DNA from 4 places in the Ruegeria sp. AM7 genome. Region 2 is predicted to be linked to each of the others. Evidence: riboswitches for the same ligand, from Rfam matches in the RefSeq annotation. Region 2 holds a riboswitch; each other region holds the start of a gene.
What was found. Region 2 has a riboswitch for cobalamin ahead of ACR3EG_RS02355 (DUF1636 family protein). Riboswitches for the same ligand answer to the same signal wherever they lie in the genome.
Positions count from the first base shown of each region.

Region 1: it holds a riboswitch for cobalamin, as region 2 does, so the genes downstream of both, ACR3EG_RS07445 (CbtB domain-containing protein) here and ACR3EG_RS02355 (DUF1636 family protein) in region 2, are expected to answer to the same signal.
Region 3: it holds a riboswitch for cobalamin, as region 2 does, so the genes downstream of both, ACR3EG_RS07515 (DUF1636 family protein) here and ACR3EG_RS02355 (DUF1636 family protein) in region 2, are expected to answer to the same signal.
Region 4: it holds a riboswitch for cobalamin, as region 2 does, so the genes downstream of both, ACR3EG_RS17200 (hypothetical protein) here and ACR3EG_RS02355 (DUF1636 family protein) in region 2, are expected to answer to the same signal.

Region 1 is NZ_JBQFJE010000003.1:748,404-752,243, reverse strand. Features, by position in the region: gene cobA (uroporphyrinogen-III C-methyltransferase) at 1-652, shown strand, start outside; gene cobF (precorrin-6A synthase (deacetylating)) at 645-1,388, shown strand; cobalamin riboswitch at 1,432-1,636, shown strand; gene ACR3EG_RS07445 (CbtB domain-containing protein) at 1,673-1,843, shown strand; gene ACR3EG_RS07440 (CbtA family protein) at 1,848-2,546, shown strand; gene ACR3EG_RS07435 (hypothetical protein) at 2,612-3,106, shown strand; gene ACR3EG_RS07430 (DUF1636 family protein) at 3,103-3,459, opposite strand; gene ACR3EG_RS07425 (DUF302 domain-containing protein) at 3,587-3,840, shown strand, end outside.
Region 2 is NZ_JBQFJE010000001.1:544,302-548,141, forward strand. Features, by position in the region: gene ACR3EG_RS02340 (FecCD family ABC transporter permease) at 1-123, opposite strand, end outside; gene ACR3EG_RS02345 (ABC transporter substrate-binding protein) at 125-1,072, opposite strand; gene ACR3EG_RS02350 (ABC transporter ATP-binding protein) at 1,069-1,872, opposite strand; gene ACR3EG_RS02355 (DUF1636 family protein) at 1,872-2,228, opposite strand; cobalamin riboswitch at 2,331-2,534, opposite strand; gene ACR3EG_RS02360 (helix-turn-helix domain-containing protein) at 2,661-3,308, shown strand; gene ACR3EG_RS02365 (class II glutamine amidotransferase) at 3,490-3,840, shown strand, end outside.
Region 3 is NZ_JBQFJE010000003.1:762,200-766,039, forward strand. Features, by position in the region: gene cobN (cobaltochelatase subunit CobN) at 1-1,038, opposite strand, end outside; gene cobW (cobalamin biosynthesis protein CobW) at 1,042-2,097, opposite strand; gene ACR3EG_RS07515 (DUF1636 family protein) at 2,099-2,473, opposite strand; cobalamin riboswitch at 2,559-2,767, opposite strand; gene ACR3EG_RS07520 (NAD(P)-dependent oxidoreductase) at 2,879-3,840, shown strand, end outside.
Region 4 is NZ_JBQFJE010000003.1:2,643,666-2,647,505, forward strand. Features, by position in the region: gene ACR3EG_RS17185 (bifunctional 2',3'-cyclic-nucleotide 2'-phosphodiesterase/3'-nucleotidase) at 1-738, shown strand, start outside; RNA gene ffs (signal recognition particle sRNA small type) at 778-876, shown strand; gene ACR3EG_RS17195 (alpha/beta hydrolase family protein) at 916-1,773, opposite strand; cobalamin riboswitch at 1,910-2,129, shown strand; gene ACR3EG_RS17200 (hypothetical protein) at 2,212-2,619, shown strand; gene ACR3EG_RS17205 (protein-tyrosine phosphatase family protein) at 2,621-3,109, opposite strand; gene ACR3EG_RS17210 (DNA polymerase III subunit gamma/tau) at 3,243-3,840, shown strand, end outside.

The DNA of each region.
Region 1 (3,840 bases), on a different contig from region 2:
GCAAAAGGCGGATGCGGTGCTGTTTGATGACCTCAGCAGCGGGCCGATCCTGACCCATGCGCGCGACGATGCCGATCTGGTAGGCGTGGGCAAACGGGCGGGCCGCCCCTCGCCCAAGCAGGACCATGTCAGCCGGTTGCTGGTGGATTACGCCCTGACCGGGCAGCGGGTCGTGCGGTTGAAATCCGGCGATGGCGGTATGTTCGGGCGTCTGGAAGAAGAACTAGTGGCCCTGCGCGCGGCCGGGATCGCGTATGAGATCATCCCCGGCATCCCCTCGGCCGTGGCGGCAGCGGCGGCGGCGGGCATCCCGCTGACCCGCAGGCTGACCGCGCGGCGGGTCCAGTTTGTCACTGGTCATGATGTCAGCGGCAAACTGCCCGAGGACCTGAACCTGCCCGCTTTGGCCGACCCGGATGCGACCACCGTCGTCTTCATGGGCAAGCGGACTTTTCCTCTGCTGGTCGAAACGCTGAACGCCCACGGTCTGCCGCTGGAGACACCAGCACTAATGGCCGAATCCGTCTCGACCCCCGAACAAAAGCTGCATCGCAGTACTGTAGGCGCGCTGTCCGAAAAACTGGCGGACGAGATAGGCACCGCCCCGGCGCTGATCCTTTATGGCCCGCTGGCAGAGTTTGACGATGTTTGACCTGACCTTGATCGGCATCGGCACCGGAAACCCTGACCACGTGACTTTTCAGGGCGCGCAGGCGATCCGCGCGGCGGATCTGATCCTGATCCCCCGCAAGGGCGAGAATAAGGCCGATCTGGCCGGGCTGCGCGAAAAGATCATTGCGCAGGTGACCGACACGCCGCCGCAGATCGCCTATTTCGACATCCCCAAGCGCCGCTCGGAAGACGGGTATCTGCGCGGGGTGGACGAATGGCACGACACAATTGCGCTGCGCTGGCGCGAGGCGATTGCCGCCCATCCCGGTGCACAGCACGTGGCGCTGCTGATCTGGGGCGATCCGTCGCTATACGACAGCTCACTGCGAATCGCGGCGCGGTTGGACCCTCAACCGACGACGCGGGTGATCCCTGGCATCACAGCGCTGCAGGCGTTGACAGCGGCCCACGCGATTCCGATCAACGAACTGGGTGCACCCTACATCGTGACCACGGGGCGGCGGATTCGCGACGAAGGGTGGCCGGACGGTGCATCAAACGTGGCGGTCATGTTGGATGGTGAGTGCTCGTTCCAACATCTTCAGATGGCAGATTATGACATCTGGTGGGGGGCTTACGTGGGCATGACTGAAGAAATCCTGATCAACGGCCCTCTGACCGGTGTTGCACAGTCGATTCTGGACACCCGCGCCGCTGCGCGCGCTGATCATGGGTGGATCATGGATATTTATCTTCTCAAAAAGCGCGTGATCTGACCTAAAACGTCGCAAATGACGATTGCGCTGCAGCAGATGTAACGGCTAAATGAACCTGTCTGGTCCTGTCGGCAATACCGGCAAGCTAAGAGGGAATGTGGTGAGACCGCGCGCGATCGAATCCACAGCCGCCCCCGCGACTGTAAGCGGTGAGCCCTGTTCAACCAGCCACTCCTGAGTTTCAGGGGGAAGGCGAACAGAGGCATCGACCCGCGAGCCAGGAGACCTGCCAGGCACGAATGAAAACACCAACCGTCGGGTGCGACGGTAAAGGAGAACTAAAAATGGCAACTCAAGCAACGACCGCATCGACCTCACGCGTTGGTATCCTTCCGGTTATGTTCGCTGTGGTTCTGGGCCTTGGCGTCGTCACGCTGACCGGCCACGTTCAGGCCGCGGCCCTGCATGACGCAGCCCACGATGTGCGCCACGCGACCGGCTTCCCCTGCCACTAAACCCATGTTTAGCCGTATCCTGACCAGCGCGTTGTTCGCTGGTGCTGCAGCGGGGCTGATTGCCGCCTTGCTGCAGTTGGTCTTTGTGCAACCTGTGTTGCTGCACGCGGAACTGTATGAATCAGGCGAATTGGTCCATTTCGGCGGTGACGTCGTAAGTGCTCACCCCGAGCTGCCGGGAATGTTCTCGGACCTGTTCCGCGATGCGCTGAGCGTCATTTTCACGATGCTTATCTATACCGGTTATGCGCTGATGATGATTGCGCTGATGTCCGTGGCTGAGGGCAACGGCCACAAGATTGACGGGCGCACCGGCGTTTTGTGGGGGCTTGCGGGGTTCATTGCCGTGCACCTCGCACCCGGATTCTCGCTCGCGCCAGAAGTGCCCGGCGTGGCAGCAGCCGATGTCGCTGCGCGTCAGATCTGGTGGTTTGCGACCGTCGCCGCAGCAGGCGTTGCCATGTGGCTGATTGCCTTTGGCGGCACCCTGATTAGCTATGTGATCGCAGCCGCCTTGCTGTTGGCCCCACATCTGATCGGCGCGCCCGAGCCGGACGTGTTCACCGGCCCCGTTCCGACCGAGATCGGAGCGCTGTTTGCCGCACGCGCCTTTGGCATCGGACTGGTAGCCTGGGTTCTGGTCGGGGCATTCGCCGGATACTTCTGGCGACATGAAAGTCAGCGTGCCGAAGCTGCGGCCTGACCAGCACGCCTATAAACACGCCGAGACCAGCTCGGCGTGTTTCTACTACCATCAAGGAACATAAAATGGCACGCTCACTTGCCTTATTTGCAATCGGCATAGTTTTTGGCAGTGGTGCAGGATTTGTGGTTGCGGCTGCAAATGGCGTCACTTTCGACGGCCATGACCATGGCGATCCTGCACATCACAGTTCGTCTCACGCCGAGGCAGCCGCACACGATCATTCGACTGCCATCAACCTGCCTGCTGGTGCTGATGCTCCGGGGGTTGAGATCACCCTGACCCCCGACCCCATGGCGGGCTGGAACCTGCATGTTGTGCCGCAGAACTTTCAGTTCTCGCCACAAAATGCCTCAAAGCCAGATGTCGACGGCGAGGGGCATGCACATGTCTACGTGAATGGTCAGAAACTGGCCCGGCTGTACGGTAACTGGATGCATATCGACCAACTGCCGCAGGGCGAGGTCGAAGTCTCGGTCTCGCTGAACGCAAACAGCCACAGCCCTTTGATGGTCGACAATGTGCCGGTCAGCGCTGCAGTCGTGGTACAGGTAGACTAAAGCGCCGGGATACGCGCCCGCAGACACATCCGGAGCCGCCCGCAAGGCCGGGCGTCTTCGATCCAGCCCTTGGGGCTTTCCAGATAGGTCCGGCAGGTCGCCACGATATCATCGGCGTCCGAAGCGACATCGACCCCTGAAAACACATATGACGCCCCGCCATCGGCCTGCAGCGCAATGGCCACGGGTTCAGAGCATCCACTGAAACAGGCGTGCTGATCGACCGAAACCTGCCCCTCAATCCCCGCTTGGGTCAGGGCGGATTCGACAGCTTTGACCTCAGCCCCGTAATCGCGGGCACCGGCACAGGACGAACATATCAACAGGCGCATCTGATCCAATTCGGACCTCATCGGGTGGCATTTGCCTGTTTCTGGGGGTTTCCGGCCAAAGGCGCAATTGGGAAAACGCACAAGATTGTGAGTGCGCCCTGTCCCGCTTTCTGGCATCACAGTCTCAACCCCGTAACAGGAGGCCCTGATGAAAGCCCTTTGGACTGCGATAGCCCTGATAGCGACCCCTGCTTTGGCAGACGAGCCTCTTTCGGGCTGGGCCAGCTATGCAACCGACAAAAGTTATGAAGCGTTGGTTGCCGACACCAAGGATGCCATCAAGGCCAATGGTCTGATCGTGGTCACGCAGGCAGGCCCGACCAAGGCCGCCGCATCGCGCGGGATCACCATCCCCGGCAATCGGGTTATCGGGGCCTTCAACAACGACTATGCGGTGCGCGT
Region 2 (3,840 bases):
GAGCAGAATAGCTAAGACCGTATCGGACAGAGGAATGGATGTGGTTCCGTAGATTGTCGAAACCAGAAGAAGGGCGGCCAGAATGGCCACCCCCATCAAAAGTGTCAGCCCCAGACGGCCCAAATCAGTTCAGACCCGTGCGCATGGCTGCTGCCAATTTTGCGATGGCCTGAATGTTTGCCGGCCCAGGGGTCAATTCTTCGTACCGCAAACCGATCCAGCGCTCGTCTTTGACCGCGTCGGTTTGTGACATCACAGGATGTTCTTGCAGAAACCTGAACGTATCCGCGGCTCCGTTTCCGGTTTGATAGTCCAACAGCACTAAAAACTCAGGGTTCGCGGCTGCCACGGTTTCCCATGACGTGCGACCCCAGCTTGTGTCCATATCACGGGTAACGTTGAGACCACCCGCCGCTGCTATCATAGCGTTGGGGATTGCGTATTTCCCAGCAGTGAACGGAGCGTCCGCCGGGCCATCCAACAGAAACACTCGAGGTTTCGGTAAGTCTGCGGTTTGTGCCTCGATTGCGGTCAGTTCATCCTTCCAACCAGATACAAGCGCTTCGGCCTTGTCTTCGACATGCATGACTTTGCCCAGTCGCAGAATGTCGTCAAACAAAAGGTCCATGCTGGCCTCGGGGCGGTCTTTATGCAAATGAACGCAGCTTTCAGTCAGGATCATGGTTTTGATCCCGAACGGGGCAAGTGTTTCTGGCGTTACATCACCACCGGGACGCATTCCATAGTACCAGCCGGCGAAGAACAGATCGGGTTCTACCGCGACAATATTTTCCACCGATGGATATTTCGGTGCCAGTTCGGGGATATCTCCACGTAGCGTGTCGAATTCAGGACTGGTTTTGTACCAGCCGGTGATGCCCGTGAGGCCGACGATTTTGTCTTGCAGATCCAGCGCAAAGGCCATGTCGGTCATGTTCATGTCATGTACGACCAACCGTTCGGGCTGGGTTTCAAACACTAACGGTTCACCACAATTGTCTACGGTCACTTCATGCGCAGCAACACCGCCCGCCATGGCCATAACCAGAGCCACGGACAAGATATGTTTCATTTTGGAAATCTCCTGGAGGGTTGGGAAACAGTGGTTTTTCGTATGTCCAGCGCGGGGATCATCCGACCGTCGTGCTGAAAGAATAAGTAGTCGACGCCGAACGTGTCGCGCACATGTTGAGTCGTCAGGACCTCGGAAACAGGGCCAAAGCCGGTCAGCCGGGTAGATTTCATCAACGCGACATGGGTGGCGAATTCGGGGATCATGACAATGTCATGGACAATCATTATGACGGTTATCCCCAGTCCAGCGACCAGCGACAACATCCGCCCTTTGGCGTCGGGATCCAAATGGTTCGTCGGCTCGTCCAAAAACAAAAGTGTAGGGTTCTGTGCCAGCGCACGCGCGATATGGGCGCGCTGACGTTCGCCACCCGACAACACTGCCATGCGCTTGTCGGCAAGCTCCAAAAGGCCGGTCAGGTCCAGAATTCGCGTCAAGTCGTTTGCGTGATCTTCAGAGGAGCGGTCCGAGCGAATTGGAATTTGCCCAAGTGCCACATAGTCACGCAGATGCAACCGCCCATCGGGATATTCCTGCTGACTAACGACGGCAATTTTTCGGGCGCGCTCCGTCGCTGACAATGTCTTCAAGCTCTGCTCTTGCACCAGAACGTCGCCTTCAGACAGAGCTTCAGCGCCACATAGTAAGTTCAGCAGAGTGGTTTTGCCAGCGCCATTCGGACCGGCAATGGCCAGAACCGACCCCTCTTCCAGATCGAACGAGATGTCCTGCAACAGAACGTCACCGTGAAAAGAATAGTAGGCTACACCACGCGCCTGCAGGAAGGGTCTGCTCATCATCGAGCTCCTCGAACAGCCAACGCCGGCATGCGCGCCAATGTCTTGCTTATCAGAGGCGCAGGCCTGTCTGTGGCCTTTGTCCAACCAGTTGCGCTGCCCAGGTATTGTGTGGCGAATTGGGCAAGAGCATTCAGCTCCTGCTCGGTGCCGATATCACCAAACAGGTATTGGGCTTTTCCCAGGGCCTGAAATCCGACAGTGACCGGGTGATCGCATCCAGCCATACAATCTACTGTGCGCACTGCGAAACCCTCAGGCAATTCAGGGCACAAGGCATCCGCAATGTGCTGCGCTGCCTCCAGACCCTGACAGGTCGCGCAGATCAGAAGAAAATGATCAGTGGGCTCGGCCATCAAGCGCCTGTTCCACGGCCACTGGGGCCGTACTGAAACGCGGTCGCGCGTAAAGGCATACGAGGTACCATCAAGCCTCCTTCCAGGACGCCCCGCCCCGGGTTGGTTTCGGTTGCGATGGCAGGTCTCCTGACTTGCGGGTCGAGGCTTGGCCACCCTTCCCGACATTATTCATGTCAGTGGGATATTGGCTTCGCTCACCGCCTACAGTTGCGGGGGCAGTTACGGACTTGGCACTTAAACCTCACCGTATTCCCTTTTCACCGCTGGAGCATGCCCCAGGGAACCATCAAATGCGTCACTGCCCGAGATCAGATCGCCGGTCAACACAAATCACCGGAGGTTGCGCAGGAATATAGTTTTGAAAATATGTTTCCCTTCAGGAAAATTGCAGGCGATAACGACGAAGCGAAAGGCGTTAAGGATAGGTTGGTGAAAGCATCAAACGATAGGTCCAAACCTCAGTTTTCTCAGGATCCACACAAGGTCAGGGACCCCGGTGAAAAGAACCTCGAAACGGCGATCGGTCGGGAAATCCGCGCGTTGAGGTTACAGCAGGGCGTAACAATTGCGGAATTGTCGGGGCTGACCGGGTTGTCCATCAGTATGCTGTCAAAAATCGAAAACGGATACACATCGCCTTCATTGACGACGCTGCAATCTCTGGCCAATGCCCTAAGCACGCCGATCACTGCATTTTTCCGCAGATTTGAAGAAACCCGAAACGCAACCCACACCAAAGCGGGAAAGGGCGTTGAAACAGAGAGGGCCGGGACACGCGCAGGCCATCAATACAGCCTTTTGGGTCATATGGGGTCTAATGCCAGCGGTGTTGTGGTTGAACCCTATCTGATCACGCTGACGGAAAAGTCCGACACTTTCCCGACGTTCCAGCATGACGGAATTGAAATGCTCTACATGCTTGAAGGCGAAGTCGATTACAGACACGGCGATCAAATTTATCTGCTCGAGCCGGGGGATACGTTGTTCTTTGATGCGGACGCACCGCATGGACCCGAGGTGCTGCGCAAACTGCCAGCCCGCTACCTGTCGATCATCTCATATCCGCAGACGCGTTAGTCACGATTCGGCGATTGATAACCCGCTGCTGAGGTTTTGCGGGGTTGCTGTCCGTGATTTTTGAATGCGGGGGAAATAGATAGCCGAAAATATTCCCCATATGAATATTAATTTCCCTTTGTTGATAACCTAAAGTTCAGGTGTTAGCGTCTGCCCAACTCAACACAGGAGAAGCTGACACATGTGTGGAATTGTCGGCCTTTTTTTGAAGGACAAAACGCTCGAGCCTCAACTGGGCGAGATGCTGACAGATATGCTGATCACAATGACGGATCGCGGCCCGGACAGCGCCGGGATCGCGATTTATGGACCCGTCGGAGATCAGGCAAAGCTCACCGTGCAATCCGACAATCCGGACGCGGATTTTCAGACTCTGGCCGAAGATTTGGCCGACGTCTTGACCAGCCCTGTCAGCCTGGGCCGCAATGACACTCATGCGGTTCTGAGCATGGCCAACGACAAAGTCGGCGCTGCGCGGCAGGCCCTGAGGGAATTGCGCCCTGGCCTTCGGATCATGTCCGACGGTGACGCG
Region 3 (3,840 bases), on a different contig from region 2:
GCGGGAATATTCCAGATGCGGGTCGCGCTTGCCGGGTTCCTTGAACGACGCGATGCCTGCTGAAATCCGCCCGTCCACCTCGGGCAGCACCACATGCATGGCGAGGTCGGCGGGCGAGAGACCGCGTTCCGCCTCGGCCCACGCCTTGCGGCGCGAGGTGGCCAGTGCGACTTGGAAGACGGGTACATCGGCGGCGTCCAGGGGCGAGGTGCCCGACGCGCCTTTACCCGAGAAGGAGGTGGCGTTGATGATCGCGGACGGGGCCAGCGATACGATGGTGTCGCGCAGCCAGTCGGCGGCTGCGGGGGCTTTCAGCGACGGGGCGAACAGGCCCACGGCCTGAAACCCGCGCGCACGCAGGTTGCGGATCAGGGCGGCCACAGGGGCCGTGTCGGCGGATGTCAGATAGGCGCGGTAGAAACTGACCACGACGCGTTTTGCATCGCCGGAGAACGCATGCTCTGCCGCGATCACACCGCGATCCGGGCACCATGCGCCGCAGTCGGGGATCGTTTTGGCTCCCATCACCGGACCCGCGTAAAGACCGGCTGCCAATGCCATCTGCGCCAAAGCGGCCTGCGCGGCAACCTCGCCACCGGTGTCACAGAGATGCGCCAAGCGGCGCAGGGTCGAGACGGGCAGGGTGGAATACTCATCCAGCCGCGTATCCTCGCGCCCGTCGGCGGGCAGGACGGCCAAAGCAATGCCTTTGGTCTGTGCCAGCGCCAGAACCTGCTGCAACCCATAAGCCCAATAGGGCACCCCGCCGATCAGACGGATCAGGATGCCCTTTGCGCCCTCCAGCGTCTGTTCCACATAGGTGTCAACGGACAGAGGGTGTTTCAGCGCCGTCAGATTGGCCAACCGTAGGGTCGGCATCCGACCTTCGGGCCCGCCACCGCGGTGCCAGCCTGCCGCGAAAGCACCAAGGTCGCTGTCCGAGAAGGACAGCACCACCAGATCCGCCGGGCTCTGGCCCAGATCGGTCGGGGTCTCGGTTTCCTCGAGCCCGTGGCTTTCGCGGAAGACGACGTGCATGGTTTACTCGGCAGCTTCGGTGGCGCCCGCGAGGATTTCGCGGATTTCAGCCTCTTTGATGTCGTCATGCTCGGCAATCACCACCAGACGCGAGCGGCGCTCTTCGCCGGGTTCCCACGGGCGGTCATACTGATGACGCACGCGCGCGCCGACGGCCTGCACCAGCAGGCGCATCGGTTTGCCTTGAACGGCGGCATAGCCTTTGACGCGCAGGATGTTCAGTTCCTTGGCCAGACGTTCGATGTTTGCGACCAGATCGGCCGGGTCCGATTGTTCGGGCAACTCAACGATGATGCTTTCGAAATCGTCATGCTCGTGATCGTGGTGGCCGTCATGATGGCTGGGACGGGCATCCATGTCATCCTCGGCGGCGGCCTCAAGGCCCAGCACGACGCGCACGTCGACCACACCTTCGGCCACTTCAACCACGGGCAGAGGGCGCGGGGCCTCGGCGGCGATGATCTCTTTGGCTTTGGCGACACCTTCGGGGCCGGCCAGATCGGGCTTGGTCAGCAGGATGATGTCGGCGCAGGATATCTGATCCTCGAACACCTCGGACAGTGGAGTCTCGTGGTCGATGGAATCGTCGGCCATGCGCTGGGCATCCACCGCTTCGACATTAGGGGCAAAGCGACCGGCGGCCACGGCCTCGGCATCGGCCAGCGCGATCACGCCGTCCACGGTGATTTTCGACCGGATATCGGGCCAGTCGAACGCCTTGAGCAGCGGTTTGGGCAGGGCCAAACCGGATGTTTCGATCAGGATATGCTCGGGGCGCGGCTCCAGCGCCATCAGCGCCTCGATCGTGGGGATGAAATCATCGGCCACGGTGCAGCAGATACAGCCATTGGCCAGTTCCATGATGTTCTCCGCCGGACAATCGGGGATGGCACAGGATTTCAGGATATCGCCGTCCACGCCGACATCGCCGAACTCGTTGACCACCACGGCCAGACGCTTGCCCTGCGGGTTCTGCATCAGGTGTCGCACCAGCGTGGTCTTGCCCGAACCAAGAAAGCCGGTAATCACAGTAACGGGAAGTTTTTCCAAAGTGGACATGTCAGGCTCCAATCGGGGGAATGCGCGAGGCGCAGTTTTTGCGGAAATGTTCGGGGCGCTCGCGCCATTTGACCAGACCGTCTTCGGTGGCCAGATATTTGGTCGCGCCGTCGACGATGACGTCGACATGATCGACCTCGTTCAGGTTCTCATAAACAAAGGTCCAGCGCTCGGGCCCGCCGCGCAGCACGATGGAGCAGCCCTGATCGCAATTCGACAGGCATTCGACGGCCTTCAGCGCCACGCCCTCGGGCAGTTCGGCCTGTTCCAACGCCTTGTGCAGCAACGTGCCGGGGCGCTGGGCGTCATCTTCAACAGGCAGGCCGCGGCGGCAGGTGGTGCAAACCAGCAGCTCGACCGGAGCGGTTTCGGTCATGTCTCTCATCCCCCTAAATCCTCATCGTGGGGGACGGGGTTTCATGCGGGTCGTGCGTGACCCGGCACCGGAACACCCCGTCCGGTTTCAATCGCGGGTGCTGGCAGGTCTCCCGGCTTGCGGATTTCAGGGCGGTTGCCCTGTCGGATGACCCGCCTTCCCGGCCTTGCTGGCCAGTGGCTTGGGCACCCTCTCCGGTCACGGTCGCGGGGGCGGCTGCGTTTGACGGATGACCCGCTGACGCATTCCCTTTTCATCCATCTGCAGATGGACACCAACGGATCGGACATGCGGCACCGGGCAGGCCCTTGTCAAGCGAGTCGCAAACATCTTTCGCACCTCGGGTTAAAAGCGACCTGACAGCGTCGCTGGGCGGCATGACTTTGGGTGGGGCGGCATGGTGCCATGAACAAAACGACGCCAAAAAAGGAGGTGTATCGCATGAAGGTGGGCTTTATCGGCTTGGGCAATGTGGGCGGCAAACTGTCAGGGTCTTTGCTGCGCAACGGGATCGAACTGACGGTACATGATTTGAACTCTGACCTCGTCGACGGCTTCGTGGCACAGGGGGCCAAGGCCGCCGAAAGCCCGGCCCAGCTGATGCGCGATTGCGACGCGGTTATTACCTGCCTGCCATCGCCTGCCGCTTCGGACGCGGTGATGCAGGAGATGCTGCCTGAGGTCAGCCCCGGCAAAATCTGGATGGAGATGTCCACTACTGATGAAGCCGAAGTCAAGCGACTTGGCGCCCAGGTGATCGAGCGCGGCGGCGCAGCGGTAGACTGTCCTGTATCGGGTGGCTGTCATCGCGCCGCGACGGGCAATATCTCGATCTTCGCGGGCTGCGACCGGGCCACATTCGAGCGCATACTGCCCTTTCTGACCACCATGGGCCGACGGGTTCTGCATACCGGTGACCTAGGGACCGCTTCGGTGTTGAAAGTGCTGACCAATTACCTCGCCACCGCCAACCTGATCACCTGCGCAGAAGCACTTGTGACCGCCAAAGCCGCCGGGATGGATCTGAACACCACATACGAGGCAATCAAGATCTCATCCGGGACATCCTTCGTGCATGAAACCGAAAGCCAAGTCATTCTGAACGGCTCGCGGGACATTTCGTTCACGATGGATTTGGTGAAAAAGGACATTGGCCTGTTTCAGGATGTGGCGGACCGGGCGGGGGTGCCGCTCGAGATCAACCCGGTGATGATGCGTATCTTTGACGACGGCATCGCCCGTTATGGCGACCGAGAGTTATCCCCTAATATTATCAAGCGGTTGGAAGAGGCCACCGGGCTGGATATCACGGCCCCCGGCTTCCCGTCCGAAATGGAAGACTACGAGCCGGAAGCGTCCGGATACGA
Region 4 (3,840 bases), on a different contig from region 2:
CATATGCAGGGAACTGCCTATGCAGGGCTACCCGTCTTGTCGGCAGTTGCGCCGTCGAAATTCGGCGGTCGTGCAGGGCCTCGGTTTTTCACCGATATCCCACCCGGGCAGATATGTACGCGCCATGTTGCCGACCTGAACGTATTTCCGAATGAGATGCAGGCCGTCATTGTCTCGGGCACTGAAATCAAGGACTGGCTGGAAATGTCCGCTGGCGTGCTGAATCAGATGCGCCCGGGTAAACAATCCGACCTTGTGGATGCGAATCGTGCCGGGCATAATTTTGACGTGCTACACGGGCTGACTTACGCGCTCGACCTTGCCTATCCGGCGCGGTTCGACGCAGGTGGCGCAATACTTCACCCCGACAGCCATCGGGTTCGCGAATTGCGGTTCAATGGCCGCCCTATCGACGCAAATCAGCGCTTTGTTGTCGCGTTGAACAACTACCGTGCCAACGGAGGCGGGAACTTCCCGTTTGCCGAAAACGCGACCCGAATTCCTCTGCCAGTCCTTCCGATTCAACATATTGTACGGGATTACCTGTCGGGCGTCTTACCGATGGACCCGTTGGAAGAGGCGCCCCAGCCTTTTCGGTTGTCACCTATACCCGGTGCCCATGCGCTTGTGAAAACCGGAGCGGCCGCGGACCAACATCTGGAAGAACTGGCACGCTATCGCGCCAAAGTCATCGGTCCGGATGCGAAAGGTTTCCTGAACATTCAGCTCTCCCTCTGACGGGTTGCCAAGCATGAACCAAATGCCTATATCCACCGGTGAGAGGTTGGCGCGGGCGAGCGCCTCGCCAACCTGGTCAGGTCCGGAAGGAAGCAGCCACAACGAGCCCCGCTTGGGTCGATGTCCAACCTCTCACTTCATTCCTCCGCAGTTTTGACCGGTTTAGACGCCCAGCACTTATGCAATCAAGCGCGGCCATAGGGACGCGTTGCGACGCGCGAACGCGCCGATATGGCCAATGTCCTTCAGTCCGAATTCCTGCGGTGACAGCATATGACGCCGAGCGCTGGAGCCGTACAGATCTGCCAACCGCCAAACGGCTTCGGGCGGAACCATCTGGTCGTCCTCGAAAGTGAACAGATCGACCGGTTTGCCTTTGTCTGCCCAGGTTGCAGCTGGCAGCGTTTTTCCGATTTCAGGCAGATAATTTTGGGGTGCCGTGCACCACTTGCGCCACTGCCAATAAACCGATGCAGGCAGGTCGGCCCCAAATCCCACTGCTTTTCCTGGCAGGTATCCAACTGTTTTTACCGCCAGCGGAACATGTCCATACCAGAACAAGGACGCCAGCGCGCGATAAGGCCAAGGGTGATCACTGATTGTCACCAGCCCCGAACACACACAGATCATGCGATCTATATGGTCGATATCAGGTTGTATTGGCCCCAACATCCCTCCGACCGAGTGCCCTATGCTCCAGTGTTCTGCGTGTGGGTAACGCTGGCGCATTTCCGCTCTGGCGGCAGGCATGTCGGTCAGCGCCCAATCCGCCATCTTTACCCGCGATTCCTGCAGTGGTCCGGTTAGTGAGTGGCCAAAGTCGCGATAGTCGTAGGTCAGGCAGGCGATCCTCTGATCCGCTGCCAGCCAATGTGCGAAATGCTGATAGTAATCCCTCGGGACACCGGTCGCACCATGTATAACCACGGCGACTTTGGGATCAGTCACGGGCCGGTACAGGCGCGCCGACAGCATTGCCGAACCGGCAGAAAACCGAAAATCCTCGGTCAGGACGGGGGGTGTATCATCCAGCATAGCGTTGCTCACCTGATCTGAACTGTTCGGTTCACCCCTTATCCCCACTTCTTTGGCCGGGCTGAGTCAAGGGCGCATCAAGATGACCAAACGTCCACTTTGCGCGCGCGCCCGCTTGACTCAAAGCCCGCTCAGCCGCTAGCGATGGCGTGATGGTTCTTGTCCCGTGTCGGGACAGGATGAAAAGGGAACACGGTGCGGTTCTGCCCGGTCATGCCGGAACGATCCAATGCCGCGACTGCCCCCGCAACTGTAAGCGGTAAGCAATGCCTAAATACCACTGGCCCGCAAGGCTGGGAAGGTCGGCAACGCGATGACCCGCAAGTCAGGAGACCTGCCATCAAAGCAAAACTGTAACTCGGGCGGGGTGTCCGGGCGGGATTGTCAGCGCGCTGTCACACCTGATCCATGCCCCGTTCCCCGCGCGGAGGGCGCATTATGATCTGGAAGACAAAAACGCACCAATTCAGTGCAACCCTATGTCAGAAAACCGGCAAGACCTGCCCGGCTCTGGCGCAGATGGCACGAGCTGTTGTGCAAGCGATGGAAACCGCAGTACCAGCCACGTCGGACGAGTTCGCGTTGGACGGCAGCGGAGAGCTGGGCCATTGCCCACAGGGCTGCATCGCCCGATTCCGCGCCCAGAAAGATCAAATTCGCATCTTCTGCGGCACCAGCACGGACGCCTCGCTGGACGCGTTGGACGGTTATGCGGATATGCTGTTCGGCCCCGATGCTGCGGCCCGTCCGACCGGCCTGTTGCCTGCGCCGCCCTGTGCCATGCTTGAAGTGTCAGAGCTGGCCCCGGCGCAACCAGCACAGCCCCAGCAGCATCTGGCGCTGTAGCTCAGCCCGGCGCGCGGCTGGCCCAGCGCATCTGCCCATCGGTTTCAACCGCACAGGGCCGCACGAAGCGCAAGCGACGCAACGCCGCGTCGGGTGCCATACCTTGTTCTACCATCAGCCGCAGGGCGATCATCCCCGACCGCCCGCACCCGCCCCGGCAATGCACCAGCACCCGCCCTCCACGCGCTAGAATATGCGCGGCAGACTGGCTGATCCGGGGCCACGCGGCCTCGGTGTCCGGCGACGGCGCGCCAAAATCCACAATCGGCAGGTGCGTCCAGCTTATGCCCTCGGCCCGCAGGTCATCCCCCAGTGTTCCCGCCCCGGCCTTCGCCATCTCGGAGCTTGTGGTCATTGAGATCACAAGATCGGGCCGCCAGCGGCGGATAACATCCAAATCCCGCGCATATTCCCCCGCGCGCCCCGGCAGCGGCGCCAGCGCGACATAACCAGCCCCGACCGCGACCGCGTGAATTGCAAATGGCTCCATCCCCGCCCTCCTTTTCACATAGCTTCTATGCCGTGCAAACTGACCTGCAAACCGAATTTCCCCCAAGGCGGCGGTGGACGCGGGCGGCGGGGGTCTCTACGCTGCATCGGAACCCGAATCCGACAGAGCAGATATGACCGACACGCCCAGCCCCGCCTATCAGGTTCTTGCCCGTAAATACCGCCCGGAAACCTTTGCCGATCTGGTCGGTCAGGACGCTATGGTGCGCACGTTGAAAAACGCGTTCGAGGCGGATCGGATAGCGCAGGCCTTTATCATGACCGGCATTCGCGGCACCGGCAAAACCACCACGGCCCGGATCATCGCCAAGGGCATGAACTGCATCGGCCCTGATGGCGAGGGCAAACCCACGACCGAACCCTGCGGCCAGTGCGAACATTGTGTGGCGATCATGGAAGGTCGCCATGTCGACGTGATGGAGATGGACGCCGCCAGCCGGACCGGTGTGAACGATATTCGCGAGATCATCGACAGCGTCCGCTACCGCGCGGCCTCGGCCCGCTACAAGATCTACATCATCGACGAAGTTCACATGCTCTCGACCAGCGCCTTCAACGCGCTGCTCAAGACGCTTGAGGAACCGCCCGAGCATGTGAAGTTTATCTTTGCCACCACCGAGATTCGCAAAGTACCCGTAACGGTCCTGTCCCGCTGTCAGCGCTTTGACCTGCGCCGGATCGAGCCCGAGGACATGATCGGCCTGCTGCGCA